Regions from separate parts of the Pseudarthrobacter sp. IC2-21 genome, predicted to be linked through region 2. Evidence: predicted binding sites of a transcription regulator. Region 2 holds the regulator's gene; the other holds the start of a gene.

Region 1 (7,085 bases), 1.0 Mb from region 2:
CCGGCCAGGATCGGGGACCGCGGGTTATCCACTTCGGCCGCACCGGGCCCGGGGATCACTGCGGCGGCCATCTCCCCCGTTGCAGGCACAGGCGCCGTCATCTCAGGATCCAATCTCTTTGCTTTCAGCGCTTCGACCCAGCGGGCCGCGGTAGCCGCCCGGGCCACGCAGGCACAGCACAGCGGCCGCAATCCCAGCCCCTCTGTATCCGAAATCCTAGCATCGGACGGTTGCAGCGGAGCTAAACGGTAGGCTGGTCCGGTGCCTATAACTAACGAACGCATCGTCTGGATCGACTGCGAAATGACTGGCCTGGACATCAAGAACGACGCCCTGATCGAGGTGGCGGCACTGGTGACGGACTCGGAGCTGAACATCCTGGGCGACGGAGTGGACGTTGTCATCAAACCGGAGGACGCCGCCCTCGCCCAGATGAACGACTTCGTCCGGGACATGCACACCCGCTCCGGGCTGCTTGAGGAATTGCCGCACGGCAAGACCATGGCCGAAGCGGAGGCCGCTGTCATGGAATACATCGAAAAGTGGGTTCCGGACCCCCGCAAGGCTCCGCTGGGCGGCAACTCCGTGGGAACAGACCGCGTCTTCCTCTCGCGGGACATGCCGGCCGTGGTAGAGCACCTGCACTACCGGGTCATCGATGTCAGCACCATCAAGGAACTTTCCCGGCGCTGGTTTGCCCGGGCCTACTTCCAGTCCCCCGCCAAGAAGGGCGGGCACCGGGCCCTCGGCGACATCAAAGACTCCATTGACGAGCTGCGCTACTACCGCGAGGCCGTTTTTGTGGCGGCCCCCGGACCGGACAGCGCCACGGCACGCGGCATTGCCCAGCGGATCACCGGCGGGCAGGCCCCGGCAGAGTAATCTGCGCCACGTTTCCGGGAATTTTCCGCGAAAAGGGCAAAAGTGGCACAACCATCGCCGAACAGCAGGTAAGCTATTTGAGTTGCCTTTCCAGAGGACCGGGTCACCGGAACACTGCAGGCACATGGTGGGCTTAGCTCAGTTGGCAGAGCGCCTGGTTGTGGTCCAGGAGGTCGCGGGTTCAACCCCCGTAGCTCACCCTCATAGGACGGCAGAAGAAGCCGTCAGTTTGGAGGCCGTACCGGAAATATCCGGTACGGCCTTCTTTTTTGCACAAAGGCCGGCACCATGCCGCACGCACGAAGGGTCACCGCCATGACAGTTCTGCCGATCACCATCTGGGGAGAACCGGTACTTCACCGCCGTGCCGCCGAGGTGGAGGTCTTCGACGATGAACTGCGCACCCTGATTGCCGATATGTTCGAAACCAATGATGCTGCCAACGGTGTGGGCCTGGCGGCCCCCCAGGTAGGCGTAGGCAAGCGAATTTTCGTGTACAAGTACCCGAACGAGGACGGCGCTCCTCCGGCCGGCGTGCTGGTGAACCCGGTCCTAACGCTGTCCAAAGTTTCCGGCGCACTCCCTGACCCCGATGAAGAGGAAGAAGGCTGCCTGTCCTTCCCGGGCGGCCAGTTCCCGCTCAAACGCGCGGAGTGGGCCCGGGTCCAGGGCTTCGACGGCAACGGGCAGCCGGTCGACTTTGAAGCGACGGGCTGGTTCGCACGGGTGATCCAACATGAATACGACCATTTGGACGGCAAACTGTACGTGGACCGGCTGCTGGACCGTTATTCACGCAAAGCCAAAAAGCTGGCCAAGAAGAGCGGGTGGGGCGTTCCGGGCTTGACCTGGATGCCGGGTGTGGACCCCGACCCGTTCGGACACTGAGGCAGCGGAGGAAGTTGGGGTGGCGCTTACTTTGCGGCGACGGTGGGCTGGTCCGGGCAGGAGTCCAGAACCCGCCGCATCGCTTCCTTCTCCGGCTGGGTGATCCACAGGCCGTAAGACGCCTTCACTGAAATCTGGCGGGCCACATAGTGGCAGCGGATGTTCTTGTTCTTCGGCAGCCAGGTAGCGGCGTCACCGGCGCCCTTTTCCTGATTCGCCGGCCCGTCGGCAGCCATAAGGTTCAGCGGATCGTTCGCAAGGCTCTGACGCTGCTGCAGGGTCAGCCCCTGCGCGCCCTTCTGCCACGCGTCACCGAGCGCCACAACATGGTCGATCTGGAGTTCCTTGCTGCTCTCCGGCCCGCGACGGAACTCCACGGCCCTACCCGTGTAGGGCTCCACGATGGACCCCGACGCCACCCTGCACTTGGACCCTTCCGTGAAGCCCACCCCTGCGAGGTCCCGCCGGAGAATGTCGTTGCGGGTGTCGCAGCCGTTCCGGTCGACGTCCTGCCACGCTTGCCCGAACGCTTCGCGCCGATAGGTGTCCTTTGAGGCACGCCCCTTGACAGCCAACCCCTGCAGGGCAGCCTTGGCGCTCCCCTGCGGGACCGGATAGACAGGCACCACCGGCTTCATCCAGGCCGCGTCAAACACCGGCGCTTCGCTCGGCCCGCTAACAGCAGGCTCAACAGCGGCGAACTGGCCGGCCGTGAAAAACCACACTCCGGCTGCCATCGCCGACAGCCCAAGAAGGACCAGCAAGGCCCACGCCTGCCTCGAGCGCCGGCGCGCCCGGCGATAGGCGCTCCAACTGGCAGTCATGGCTCGGGAACTCTTCCGGTTATGTCATGCACCAGAAGAGCCTAGGCCACCCCACAGACACGGCGGCGGTTATCCACAGTGGGGAGGAAGGGTGGCCGGAACTACTGCTCCCGGATTACGCGGCGAAGGTCCTCTTCGGCCAAATGCAGGAGGCTTTCCAGCTGCTGAACGCGGTCTTCGCCGACGTCGCCGGCAGCGTGGGCGGCACGTGCCTGCTCAAGAAGCCTGGCAGCTTCCTTATGGTTGGCTTTGGCGACATCAAGGGCGTGTTCAAGGGTGGTCTCGTGAAGCGTCTCGTTATCCATGGCACCAGTGTGGTCCCGATTCCCGGCTGATTCCAGCGAATCAGCCGGGAATTGGCTGGGAACGAAGCTGCAGGCCTGCCCAGCCGTTAGTCAGACGGCGATTGCGGCCAGGGCAGCGGCAGGTTCCTTCGCGGGGAAGGACGGCGGGTTGACGCCGGCCATTTCCTCCATGACGCGGACAACCTGGCAGCTGTAGCCGAACTCGTTGTCGTACCACACGTACAGGATGACGTTCTTGTCGTTGGAGATGGTGGCAAGGCCATCCACGATGCCGGCACGGCGGGAACCGACGAAGTCCGTCGACACAACCTCGGGCGAATCGATGTAGTCGATCTGCTTGCGCAGGTCCGAATGCAGGGACATCTGGCGCAGGTAATCGTTCACCTCATCCTTGGTGGTGCCGTTTTCCAGGCTCAGGTTCAGGATGGCCAGGGAGACGTCCGGGGTGGGGACGCGGATGGAACTGCCGGAGAGCTTGCCCTGGAGTTCCGGGAGCGCCTTCGCGACGGCGGTGGCGGCACCGGTCTCGGTGATGACCATGTTCAGCGCGGCGGAGCGGCCGCGGCGGTCACCCTTGTGGAAGTTGTCGATCAGGTTCTGGTCATTGGTGAAGGAGTGGACGGTCTCGACGTGTCCGTGGATCACGCCGAATTTGTCGTTGATGGCCTTCAGGACCGGGGTGATGGCGTTGGTGGTGCAGGAGGCCGCCGAGACGATCCGGTCGGTGTCCTCGATGCTGCCGTGGTTGATGCCGTGCACAATGTTCTTCAGCGCGCCCTTGCCGGGAGCGGTGAGGAGGACCCGGGCAACGCCCTTGCTCTGCAGGTGCTGGGACAGGCCCTCGGCGTCGCGCCAGCGGCCGGTGTTGTCCACCACCAGGGCATCCTTGATGCCGTAGGCGGTGTAGTCGATCGTGGCCGGGTTGTCCGAGTAGATGACCTGGACCTGCACACCGTTGGCGGTGATGGTGTTGGCGTCCTCGTCCACCCGGATGGTGCCCTCGAAGGAGCCGTGGACCGAGTCGCGGCGCAGCAGGCTGGCACGCTTGGTAAGGTCCTTGTCCGATCCGCGGCGCACCACGATGGCACGCAGGCGCAGGCCGTGGCCGCCGCCGGCCTTTTCGATCAGGAGGCGGGCCAGCAGGCGGCCGATCCGGCCAAAGCCGTAGAGCACAACGTCGGTGCTGGTCCGGTCGTCGGCGCCGCGCTTGCCCACAACGTCGGCCAGTTCAGCGCGGAGGAACTCCTCCAGGGACGCGCCGTTGCCTTCAAGCTTGTACTTTTCGGCCAGTCGGGCCACGTCGATGGCAGCAGCACCAAGGTCCAGCTGCGCCAGGGTGTTCAGCAGCGGCGCGGTCTCCTCGAGGAGCAGCTCGGTGTTGCTCATGCGGCGGGCAAACCGGTGCGCCTTAAGGATGTTCATGGTGGACTTATTGATCAGGCTGCGGCCGTGGATGCTGGTCACCACGTTGTTTTCGCGGTACAGCCGGCCAATCACCGGAATCATGGCCTCGGCGAGAGCCTCCCGGCCCATCCACGTATCAAGACAAGAATCTGACGTCTGGCTCACAGAACTACCTTCCTCGGTTCAGCCGCATACGTCCTCGTATGCGGTTGTAGGCCACCTGACGTTGACCAGGGGCTCTGGCACCGGCGGGATTCTGTACATCCCGGGTGCCGTGGAGACGCGTAAAGAAAACCACCGGCTGCGAACGCAGACCCGGTGGCGGAACTTCTACGTTCGCTCTCTATTCTAAGCGGGGTCCCTGCCCGCGACAGCCGCGGCCGACGTGAAGTCACTCACATGCCAGCCAGGGCAGTTTGAGCGGATGGGTTGACCGATACGCCGGGTTCTGTGCTCCCGTGCCGTTACCAGCGCGGGAGTAGCGGCCATCCATCTACGGACGCCGTTGCCGACGCCCTCCAGCGGCCTACCCGGACACTCGGGCGGGCAGCCCTCAATCGTGTCCTGTCTGGCCTTGCTCCGGGTGGGGTTTACCTAGCCTTCCCGGTCACCCGGGAAGCTGGTGGTCTCTTACACCACCGTTTCACCCTTACCTGCTGCCTTCCGTTGCCGGAAGACGCAGGCGGTCTGTTCTCTGTGGCACTGGCCTGCGGGTTACCCCGAGTGGGCGTTACCCACCACCCTGCCCTGCGGAGCCCGGACGTTCCTCGAGCCACTTGCGTGACGCGCGGCCGCCTGGTCAACCCATCCGCACCCCAGTCTACCGGGGAAGGGGGGCACCGCCGTCGCTGGTTCCTTTCCAGGGCCCAAGTGGGACAATGGAGGGAGGAACCGGCCGCTGGTCACGGCCCGGGGACCATCCAAGCCGGGAAGTGATCGTATGGACCTCACCGCCGTTGTTGTGCTTGTCCTTGTCCTCCTTGTCCTGATCATCCTCGCCAGGATGTCGGTGAGGATTGTGCGCCAGTACGAGCAGGGCGTGTTGTTCCGGCTGGGCCGCGTGGCCGGGGTCCGCATGCCGGGCCTGCGCTTCATCATTCCAGTAGTTGACAGGCTTCACCTGGTCAGCCTGCGGATCGTGACCATGCCGATCCAGTCACAGGGAATCATCACCCAGGACAACGTCAGTGTGGACATCTCGGCGGTGGCCTACTACCGCGTCGTGGATGCCGTGAAGTCGGTCGTGGCCATCGAGAACGTCGCGGCGGCGATCAACCAAATCGCCCAGACCACCCTGCGGAAGGTGGTCGGCAGGCACAGCCTGGACCAGACGCTGTCCGAAACCGAGCGAATCAACAGCGACATCCGCGAGATCCTGGACGCGCTTACTCTCGCCTGGGGTGTGGAGGTGACCCTGGTTGAGCTGAAGGATATCCAGCTTCCTGAGGGGATGAAACGGGCGATGGCGCGGCAGGCCGAGGCCGAGCGCGAGAAGCGGGCGAAGATCATCGCAGCTGAAGGCGAATCCATCGCGGCTGCCGCGCTGGGGGACGCTTCCGACACCATGATGGCCCACCCGTTGGCCCTGCAGCTGCGGAACCTGCAGTCGCTGGTGGAAATTGCGGTGGACAAGAACTCCACGGTCGTCTTCCCGGCCCCGCTGATGAGTACCATTGGCGAACTCTCGGCATTCCTTGCCCGCGAAACGCAGGCGGCCCAAGCCCACAATCCCGGCGCTGCGTCCGCCACCCCCATCAAGGCTGCGTAGAGACCCACGGGCCGGGACCGGCGCGACCGGGCGGTATCGCCGTCGCCGGTAGGATCGTACGGTGCTGATTCTGCTTCCCCCCTCCGAAGGCAAGACCCCCGCAGTCCGCGGATCCGCCGTCGACTGGCCCGACCTGAGCTTTCCGGCGCTCAACCCGTACCGGGCGAAAGTCCTCGAAGCACTGGGGACGGTCAGCGCGCACCAGGACGCCCTCGCTTTGCTGGGCGTCGGGGCCTCGCTCAGGGACGACGTCGAACGCAACACCCGGCTCCATGCCGAACCGGCGGCGCCTGCCCACCAAATCTATTCGGGCGTTCTGTACGACGCCCTCGGTTACAAGACGCTGACACCGACACAGCGCCGCAAGGCGGATGAATCCGTGCTGGTGGTTTCCGCGTTGTGGGGCGCCATCCGCTTCGCTGACCGGGTGCCCGCGTACCGGCTGTCGATGGGAACCGCACTGCCCGACGTCGGCCGCCTCGCCTCTTTCTGGAAGCCGCAGCTTTCGGAGGCCCTCGCGGATGCGGCCGCCGGGCACCTGCTGGTGGACTGCCGCTCCAGCACTTACGCCGCGGCGTGGGCGCCCCCGCCGGCGCAAACCGTAGCCGTGAACGTTTTCACCGAGGTGAACGGTGTACGCAAGGTGGTGAGCCACTTCGCGAAGCATACGCGCGGGGAATTGGCACGGCATTTGCTGTCCCGCCGCGGCAAGGCCCCGCAGACACCAGCTCAGCTGCTCAAGGCAGCCCGCGAGAAATGGGAAGCGGAGCTGGTGGACGGTGCAGCCCGCACGCCGCATGCGTTGAACATCATCCTCCCCAACTGGGTAGCGCTATCTGTCGTTCTGAGCGATCAAAACGACAGATAGCGCTACTTACTTGGGACTAGCTGGCTGGGGCGGCCGTGTTCCACTCCGCCGAGCGCACCAGGATGGCGCCGGAGTCCGGGCAGAAAACAATGTCGTCCTCCGCGGCGGCTTTGATTTCGGCGAGGTCGCCGGGGCTCAGCTTCATT
Region 2 (7,085 bases):
GGCTTGGGTTCCTGATCAGTGCCGCGGCGACGGTCCTGATGTGGCTTCCCAATTCGCAGGCCTGGTTCACCGCCGTCAGGGGCCGCGCGTAGCCGTCCGTTGCAGGCACCGCGCCCGCTGGCTTCCCGCCTGGCTGGAATACCTCTTTGGAATGACCCGCCGCCACCCGGCCGGAGGGTACGGTTGAAGTAAGCCGTACTGGGGGCAGGGCCAGTGGACTGCACCCAGCAGCCGAACTGACTTCCAACCTGCAAAGGACCGCTCATGAGCACGCCAGTCCCGCCTCCCGTCCCGAACGAGCCTGAGCCCGGCAATCAGCCGCCCGCACCCCGCTATGGCGAGAACAGCCCGCAGCCGGACAACGCTCCGCAGTATGGCCAGAACGCACCACAGTACGGGCAGAACGCACCTCAATACGGCCAGAATGCCCCGCAGTATGGCCAGAACCCGCCACAGTACGGCCAGAACGCGCCGCAGTACGGACAAAATGCGCCCGCTGCACCGCCGTACGGGCAGACCCCGCCGCAGTTCGGCCAGCCTGCTCCCCCGGCGTACGGCCAGCAGCCGTACGGCCAGTCCCCCTATGCCCAGTACCCCTCGGAGAAGCCGCAGGCCACCGGGCCCGGCGGCATTCCCCAGCTGGTCAACGTCTCCTTCTGGCTCCTGATCGCTGCCGCCGTGGTGTTCGTCATTTCCATGCTCATGGGGATCTCGATGCTCGATGACCCGGCAACGCGGGCGGCCTTCGACGATGCCATGCGCAGCAGCGGCGCCAACGGCGCTCAGTTCAACTTCGAAGAGTTCAAGAGCGCTCTCGCCGGCATGCTGGTGGTCATCGCCATCCTGGGGGCCGCCATGTACCTATTGGTGGCTTTCTTCGTCCGGAAGGGTAAAAACTGGGCCAGGGTCCTGGGGACCATCTTCGCCGCCCTGTCCGTATTCAGCCTGTTCCAGGTTCCCAACCTCGGGACCTTGGGAACGCTGGCAGGCATTGCGGCCATCGTCCTGCTGTACCTGCCCACCACTACTCCTTACTTCCGCAAGCAGCAGCCGTTCACCAACCCCTACGCCACGCCGGGCAACCCCTACGGGCAGTAGGTCTACGCCGTAACCCGCACCTTACGGGCGTGGACCCCGCGGACCCCGCCAAGCCATTGGCTAGGCGGTCTGGTCCGGGGTCTGCGCCCGTTGTGCGTGGTAGGCCAGGATCTGCAGTTCAGTAGCCATGTCAACCTTCCGCAGGTTGACGCCGTCGGGGACCTGCAGCATGACGGGAGCGAAGCTGAGGATGCTGTGCACGCCGGCTGCCACCACGCGGTTGCAGACCGCCTGGGCCACCGCGGCCGGCAGCGCCAGGACCACCATGTTGGTGCCGGTTCGGCGCAGCACGGTTTCCAGGTCGGCGACGTCGCTCACGCGCAGCCAGCCCACCTCGTTGCCCACCACGAGCTGGTCGGCGTCGAAAATCGCCACCACGTCGAAGCCTCGGGATTCAAAGCCGTCATAGCGGGCCAGGGCCTTGCCCAGGTTGCCGGCCCCCACTATGGCAACTTTCCAGTCGTGGGTGAGGCCCAGGGCAGCGGAAATATGGCGGCTCAGATACTGCACTTCGTAGCCCACGCCGCGCGTCCCGTAGGAGCCCACGTAGGACAGGTCCTTGCGGAGGGTGGAGGAACTCACTCCCGACGCTTCCGCCAGGGACTCCGAGGACACCCGCTCCACGCCGTCGGCCAGCAGGGTGTTCAGGGCGCGCAGGTAGATGGTCAGTCTCGCCACCGCAGCGGGCGGAATCTGTTTGGCGATCTCCCCGGCGGGCGCCACTGTCCCGTTTACGGCCCGGGGAGATGAATCCAGCGAACTCACTTTCCCCTCCATTGCCTTGCGTTGTGACTCCACTCTAGATCCCCGCCGCCTCTGCCAACAAAGCCGGCGTCATGCAATGCAATCGGTTGCCTAAACGCGCAGTGCCCGCTGGAGAACGCGTTCCAGGCGGGCTTCGTCGATCTTCCAGAAGTCTCGCTGGACGCCGTCCACCAGCACCACCGGGATTTCCTCGGCGTAGCGCTCACGCAGCTCGGGCAGTTCGTCGACCTGCTGTTCCGTCCACTCAAGTCCCAGTGCAGAGGTAACGCGTTCGACGGCGTCGCGCGCCTCTGCGCACAGGTGACAGTCTGCTTTGGTGATGAGGACTACCTCCGGGTTTGCCATGATTCAACCGTACCTTTCCCGGAGGCGGGCCGCGGCGCCTGCCATCCAGGCGGCGGCTGTTCTGGAATCTGCACTGCCCGGCATTGACTAGACTCATGGACATGCCCAAGGAGAAGTACGTCGCTGTAGTCACCCAGCCTGATGCGGTGATGCAGACCAGCGAAGCGGCCTTCTTCGACGTGGACAACACCCTGATGAAGGGCGCCAGCCTTTTCCATGTCGCCCGCAAGATGCACCAGCGCCGGGCGTTCACGCTGAGGCAGGCGGCCGGCATGGCCTGGAAGCAGTTCAAGTTTGTAGCCCGCGGCGAGAATATGGAGGATGTCCATGCCGTTCGGGACTCGGCCCTGACACTGGCAGTAGGCATCCCCGTGGAGGACATCAAGGCTCTGGGCGAAGAAGTGTACGACGAAATGATCGCCTCCAGGATCTGGCCCGGAACCAAGGCCCTGGCCGAGCAGCACCTGCGCGTGGGACGGCGCGTCTGGCTGGTCACGGCCACCCCCATCGAAGTGGCCACGGTCATCTCCACCCGCCTGGGCCTCACCGGAGCGCTGGGCACTGTTGGCGAGGTGGCCGACGGCCTGTACACCGGCCGGCTGGTGGGCGACATCCTGCACGGCTCGGCCAAGGCTGTGGCAGTCCGGGAGTTGGCCGACACGGAAGGCCTGGACCTCAAGCGGTGCTGGGCCTACAGCGATTCCTACAACGACATCCCGCTGCTGACCCTCGTGGGGCACCCCGTGGCCATCAACCCCGATTCGCGGCTGCGCAGCCACGCCCGTGACCACAACTGGCCGGTCTACGATTTCCGCTCCGGCCGCCGTGCCGCCACGCTTGGCCTGAAGGCGGCAACAGCCGGCGGCGTGGTTTACGGACTCTGGAAGGGTTTCGCCCGCTTCCGCGGCCCCCGCATCTAAGTAGCGCTAAGTGTCGTTTTGGGCGCTCAAAACGACACTTAGCGCTACTTAGATGGGGATGGAACGACAAAAATGCCCGCTGCCGGAAGGCAACGGGCATTTTCGCGCTTCTTGAAGTATCTCTACTTCTTGTTGCGGCGCTGGTGACGAGTCTTGCGAAGCAGCTTGCGGTGCTTCTTCTTGGCCATACGCTTGCGACGCTTCTTAATAACTGAACCCACGAAAGTTCCTCACAAACTAGATGCAGTACCTGTCTGATGGAAAAGGTCCGTGGACAGAGCTACAGACAAAGACAACTGACAGATTCTTACAATGACGTAAAACGTTCCTTAACAGGGTACCGCTTCTTTGCGGCGGTCACTGACCGCAGCCGTCGACGGACCGTCACACTGCTCAGGCCGTTTCGGTATGTCCATCCACTACAGCGCCTTTAAGGTACTGTTCGACGGCGCTTTCCGGCACCCGGTACGACCGGCCGAAACGCACCGCGGGCATTTCGCCGGAATGGACCAGGCGGTAGACGGTCATCTTGGAGACGCGCATGACCTCGGCCACTTCGGCCACGGTCAGGAACTTCGCGTTCGAGAAGTTCTGTTCTGCGGACATTTCCCTATTCCTTTGCTGACGGATGACTACTGACCCCAGCTGTGTTCCATTGCGGTGTGCCGATGCTGAGCCATCCACCAACCATGTGATAGATACTCTAGAGGTTGATGGGGCTGTAGTGAAAGTCATCCGGTGTAATCACTGCTCACTGCGGCGTTTCCTGGCGGACGCCGCAAGCTGGTCCAGCACCGAAACCGACACGTCCCAGTCCATGCACGCATCGGTCACACTCTGCCCGTAGACCAGCTCGGACCGGCCCGCGGCGTGCTCGGCAACGTCCAGGTTCTGCGCCCCGCCCACCAGGAAGCTTTCGAGCATGACGCCGGCGATGGCATGTGCGGCCTGCCCGCGGTCTTCGAGCTGGGCACCGATTTCCAGCGCCACCTCAGCCTGCCGGTGATGGCTCTTGCCGCTGTTCGCATGGCTCGCATCGACAATCAGCCGCGGGTTCAGGCCCTTGGCAGCGAGCTTCGCAGAGGCGCTTTCGACGTCGGCTGCCGAGTAGTTCGGCCCCTTCCGTCCGCCGCGGAGGATGACGTGAGCGTCAGGATTTCCAGCCGTGGCCACGAGCGCGGCGCGGCCGTCGCCGTCGATTCCCAGGAAGGCCTGCGCTGCCGCGGCGGCGCCGCAGGCGTCGACCGCCACCTGGAGGTCGCCGTCGGTCCCGTTCTTGAAGCCAATGGGCATGGACAGGCCGGAGGCGAGCTGGCGGTGGATCTGGCTTTCGGTGGTGCGGGCACCGATGGCACCCCAGGAGATCAGGTCCGCCATGTACTGCGGGCTGATCGGCTCGAGGAACTCGGTGGCGGTGGGCAGCCCCAGCGCCGTGACCTGCTGCAGGAACTCGCGTGCCGCGCGGAGCCCAACGGCCATGTCGTGGCTGCCGTCCAGCCGCGGATCGTTGATGAGGCCCTTCCAGCCGACCGTGGTGCGGGGCTTTTCGAAGTAGGTCCGCATGACAATCAGCAGGTCCGCTTTATGCTTCTCGGCCTGGCTGACCAGCCGGCGGGCGTACTCGAGGCCGGCTTTGGGGTCATGGATGGAGCAGGGGCCAACGATGACCAGCAGGCGGTCATCCACGGCGTCCATGATGGCGCGGACCTCATCGCGGCCGCGTTCGACGACGTCTGCCACCCGATCATCGAGCGGCAACTCGGCGATGAGTTCCGCCGGCGTGGGCAGCGGCGTGAATTCGCTGACGCGCAGGTTGGATGTGGATTTTGCGGTGGTGGCTGTTGCGGGGCTCATGCTCGGGGTCCTGTTCCAGATAGGAAGCGGGCCCAAATCAGAACCCGCCGGAGAAATGGCGAAGGGCAGAGAATGATCTCTGCCCTGTTGGCTCTGAAGGAAGTTGGATGCGTGTCAGTTAGACGCGGGCTCCTCCAGAGCCAACGAAAAATACGCATACCAACGGTTAGTCATAAGCACACGATAACCTCAGCCCGCTGCCGTGACAAAACCGCGGCGTAACACTCGTCAGCGAAGGACCCCGCGGAGGTATTCCAGCTGCCGGATCCAGTGGTGCTCCTGGCCCCCCTCGTGGTTGTTGAATCGGTAGACCTCGATCTCCTTCGGGGCGGCGGAGCGTTCCCCGTAGGCGTTGAAGCTGGCAAACACCGTGGACGGCGGGCAGACATCATCCATCAGCGCCACCGAGTAGAGCGCCGGGACGGTGGCAGCCCGGGCCAGGTTGACCCCGTCGAAATAGTTCAGCACCTCCAGCATCGGCTCATACCGGTCCCGGTGCCGGCCCAGGAAGGCGGCTATTTCCGGGTACGGCCCGCGGAGTGCAAGGTCGATGGACCGCGGGAAGTCCTGCAGGAAGGGGACATCGGGCAGCGCGGCAATGACGCCGTCGAGCCTTCCGGCCGCCAACCCGGCAACCGCCACCGCGATGCCGCCGCCCTGGCTTATTCCGCTCAGGATGACCCGGGCGGCATCAATCTCCGGGTGGGACTGGGCGGCCTCCACCGCGCGGAAGGCGTCGACGTAAACCCGCCGGTAGTAGTAGTCCTCGCGGCTGCGGGCGCCGCGCGTCATGAGTCCGGCATAGGCGACGTCCCCGGCGGACGGGTGGGGGTCCGCAGTGTCGCCGACGAGCCCGCCGAAGCCCTGGCCCCGCGTGTCCATGATGAAGTGGGCATAGCCTGCCTGCGCCCACTTTGTGTCCTGATTGACCAGGCCGCGCCCGCCTGAGTAGCCAACGTACTGCACAACAACGGGCAGCAGGCTCCCGGGCTCACGGTTCGCCGGGAGGTGCAGCCAGCCCTTGATCGGTGCGCCGCCATAGCCGGCGAACGTGACGTCGAAGGTGTCGATGACCGTCAGGTGGTTTTGCGTTGGCTGGAACGAGGCGCCGAGCGGGAACGTTCGCGCCTCCTCGATGGTGGCGTCCCAGAAGTCGTGCAGGTCGGCGGGCGGCGAGACGGTGGAGGTGTAGCCTCGCAGCTTCTCTGGGGGGAGGTCGAAAAGGGGCATCAGTGGCCGGTCCTGTCTCGTCTGGAATACCTGTTGGAGATCCTACGTCAGACAACCGGCTTGGGCGTGCGCGGGGGGCCGCGGTCACTAGGCTGCCAGCGGCATTCCGAAGAGTTCCCCGGCCCTTTTGACCAGATGCTCCGGCACGTCCGTTTCCCCGCGGTGGCCGTCACTTCCCAGGAATACGGCGCACCCGCGTGCGGCTCCGGCCAGATCGAGGCCTCGGTCATACGTTAGCTGGGCCGCCCGCACGTTCAGCGGCAGGTCCCGAATCACCCCCTCGGCGTTGAGGTAGACCTGCCAGTCGCCGCGCATGACCGACTCAAGGTCGCCCTCAACCAGTTCCCGGAGGTTCGTCAGAGTCGCTTCAATGGACTCCACGCGGACTGGTTGTTCAGTGGGGGCGGGGATTATCAGTGCTGTAAATTTGGTGCTCATTTTTTCGTCCTGTTGAGTTAACTGTGCCGGGCGTTCGGATGTTCCCGGCCGCCGCGCGGGGCGTGGGCTCCCGGCCCGCGCGCAAGGAACCCGCAAAAATGGTTGGCAGCGCATGGCCTACAGTGTGGTGAGACCACAGCGAGACCCTGCGGCCAGACCGGCCGGCCCGTCGACGGAGGAAGCATGTCCCACACGATTCAGCCGAACAATCCCGAGGCCACCCCGGCGCCGGATGCCACAGATCTTCCTGGCACGGGGGCACACGGGCACCCCGCGCCGTCGTCGGCTGAGCGGTCGGTTGTGCCTGCGGCGCTCAAACGCCGCATCCCCAAGTACTCGGACCTCGCCCCGCTGATGCAGTTCAAAAAGCCCGAGTTCAGCCGGGCCGCAAAACTCAAGCGGGCCAGCACCATCTGGGAACTGCGCGACATTGCC

The links. The regulator Rex, encoded in region 2, represses fermentation and respiration genes when NADH is low (regulators of the CRP and FNR family bind a similar motif). The targets are predictions, from matches to a motif close to CTTGTGAANNNNTTCACAAG.
Region 1: SBP01_RS11135 (glyceraldehyde-3-phosphate dehydrogenase) is a predicted target of Rex. The motif match lies at 4,686-4,705, and genes of this name have one in related genera.

What each region holds. Positions count from the first base shown of each region.
Region 1 is NZ_CP139145.1:2,410,378-2,417,462, forward strand. It holds gene mptB (polyprenol phosphomannose-dependent alpha 1,6 mannosyltransferase MptB) at 1-101, opposite strand, end outside; gene orn (oligoribonuclease) at 304-882, shown strand; tRNA gene SBP01_RS11115 (tRNA-His) at 1,010-1,082, shown strand; gene def (peptide deformylase) at 1,198-1,770, shown strand; gene SBP01_RS11125 (HNH endonuclease family protein) at 1,797-2,594, opposite strand; gene SBP01_RS11130 (hypothetical protein) at 2,696-2,899, opposite strand; gene SBP01_RS11135 (glyceraldehyde-3-phosphate dehydrogenase) at 2,990-4,432, opposite strand; RNA gene rnpB (RNase P RNA component class A) at 4,725-5,110, opposite strand; gene SBP01_RS11145 (slipin family protein) at 5,244-6,071, shown strand; gene SBP01_RS11150 (peroxide stress protein YaaA) at 6,133-6,939, shown strand; gene SBP01_RS11155 (zinc ribbon domain-containing protein) at 6,956-7,085, opposite strand, start outside.
Region 2 is NZ_CP139145.1:3,453,608-3,460,692, forward strand. It holds gene SBP01_RS15925 (hypothetical protein) at 1-92, shown strand, start outside; gene SBP01_RS15930 (hypothetical protein) at 265-1,098, shown strand; gene SBP01_RS15935 (redox-sensing transcriptional repressor Rex) at 1,159-1,863, opposite strand; gene SBP01_RS15940 (glutaredoxin family protein) at 1,954-2,208, opposite strand; gene SBP01_RS15945 (HAD-IB family hydrolase) at 2,310-3,128, shown strand; gene SBP01_RS15950 (30S ribosomal protein bS22) at 3,251-3,349, opposite strand; gene SBP01_RS15955 (helix-turn-helix domain-containing protein) at 3,522-3,734, opposite strand; gene SBP01_RS15960 (3-deoxy-7-phosphoheptulonate synthase) at 3,873-4,982, opposite strand; gene SBP01_RS15965 (acetylxylan esterase) at 5,211-6,212, opposite strand; gene SBP01_RS15970 (DUF3846 domain-containing protein) at 6,300-6,650, opposite strand; gene SBP01_RS15975 (alpha-hydroxy acid oxidase) at 6,834-7,085, shown strand, end outside.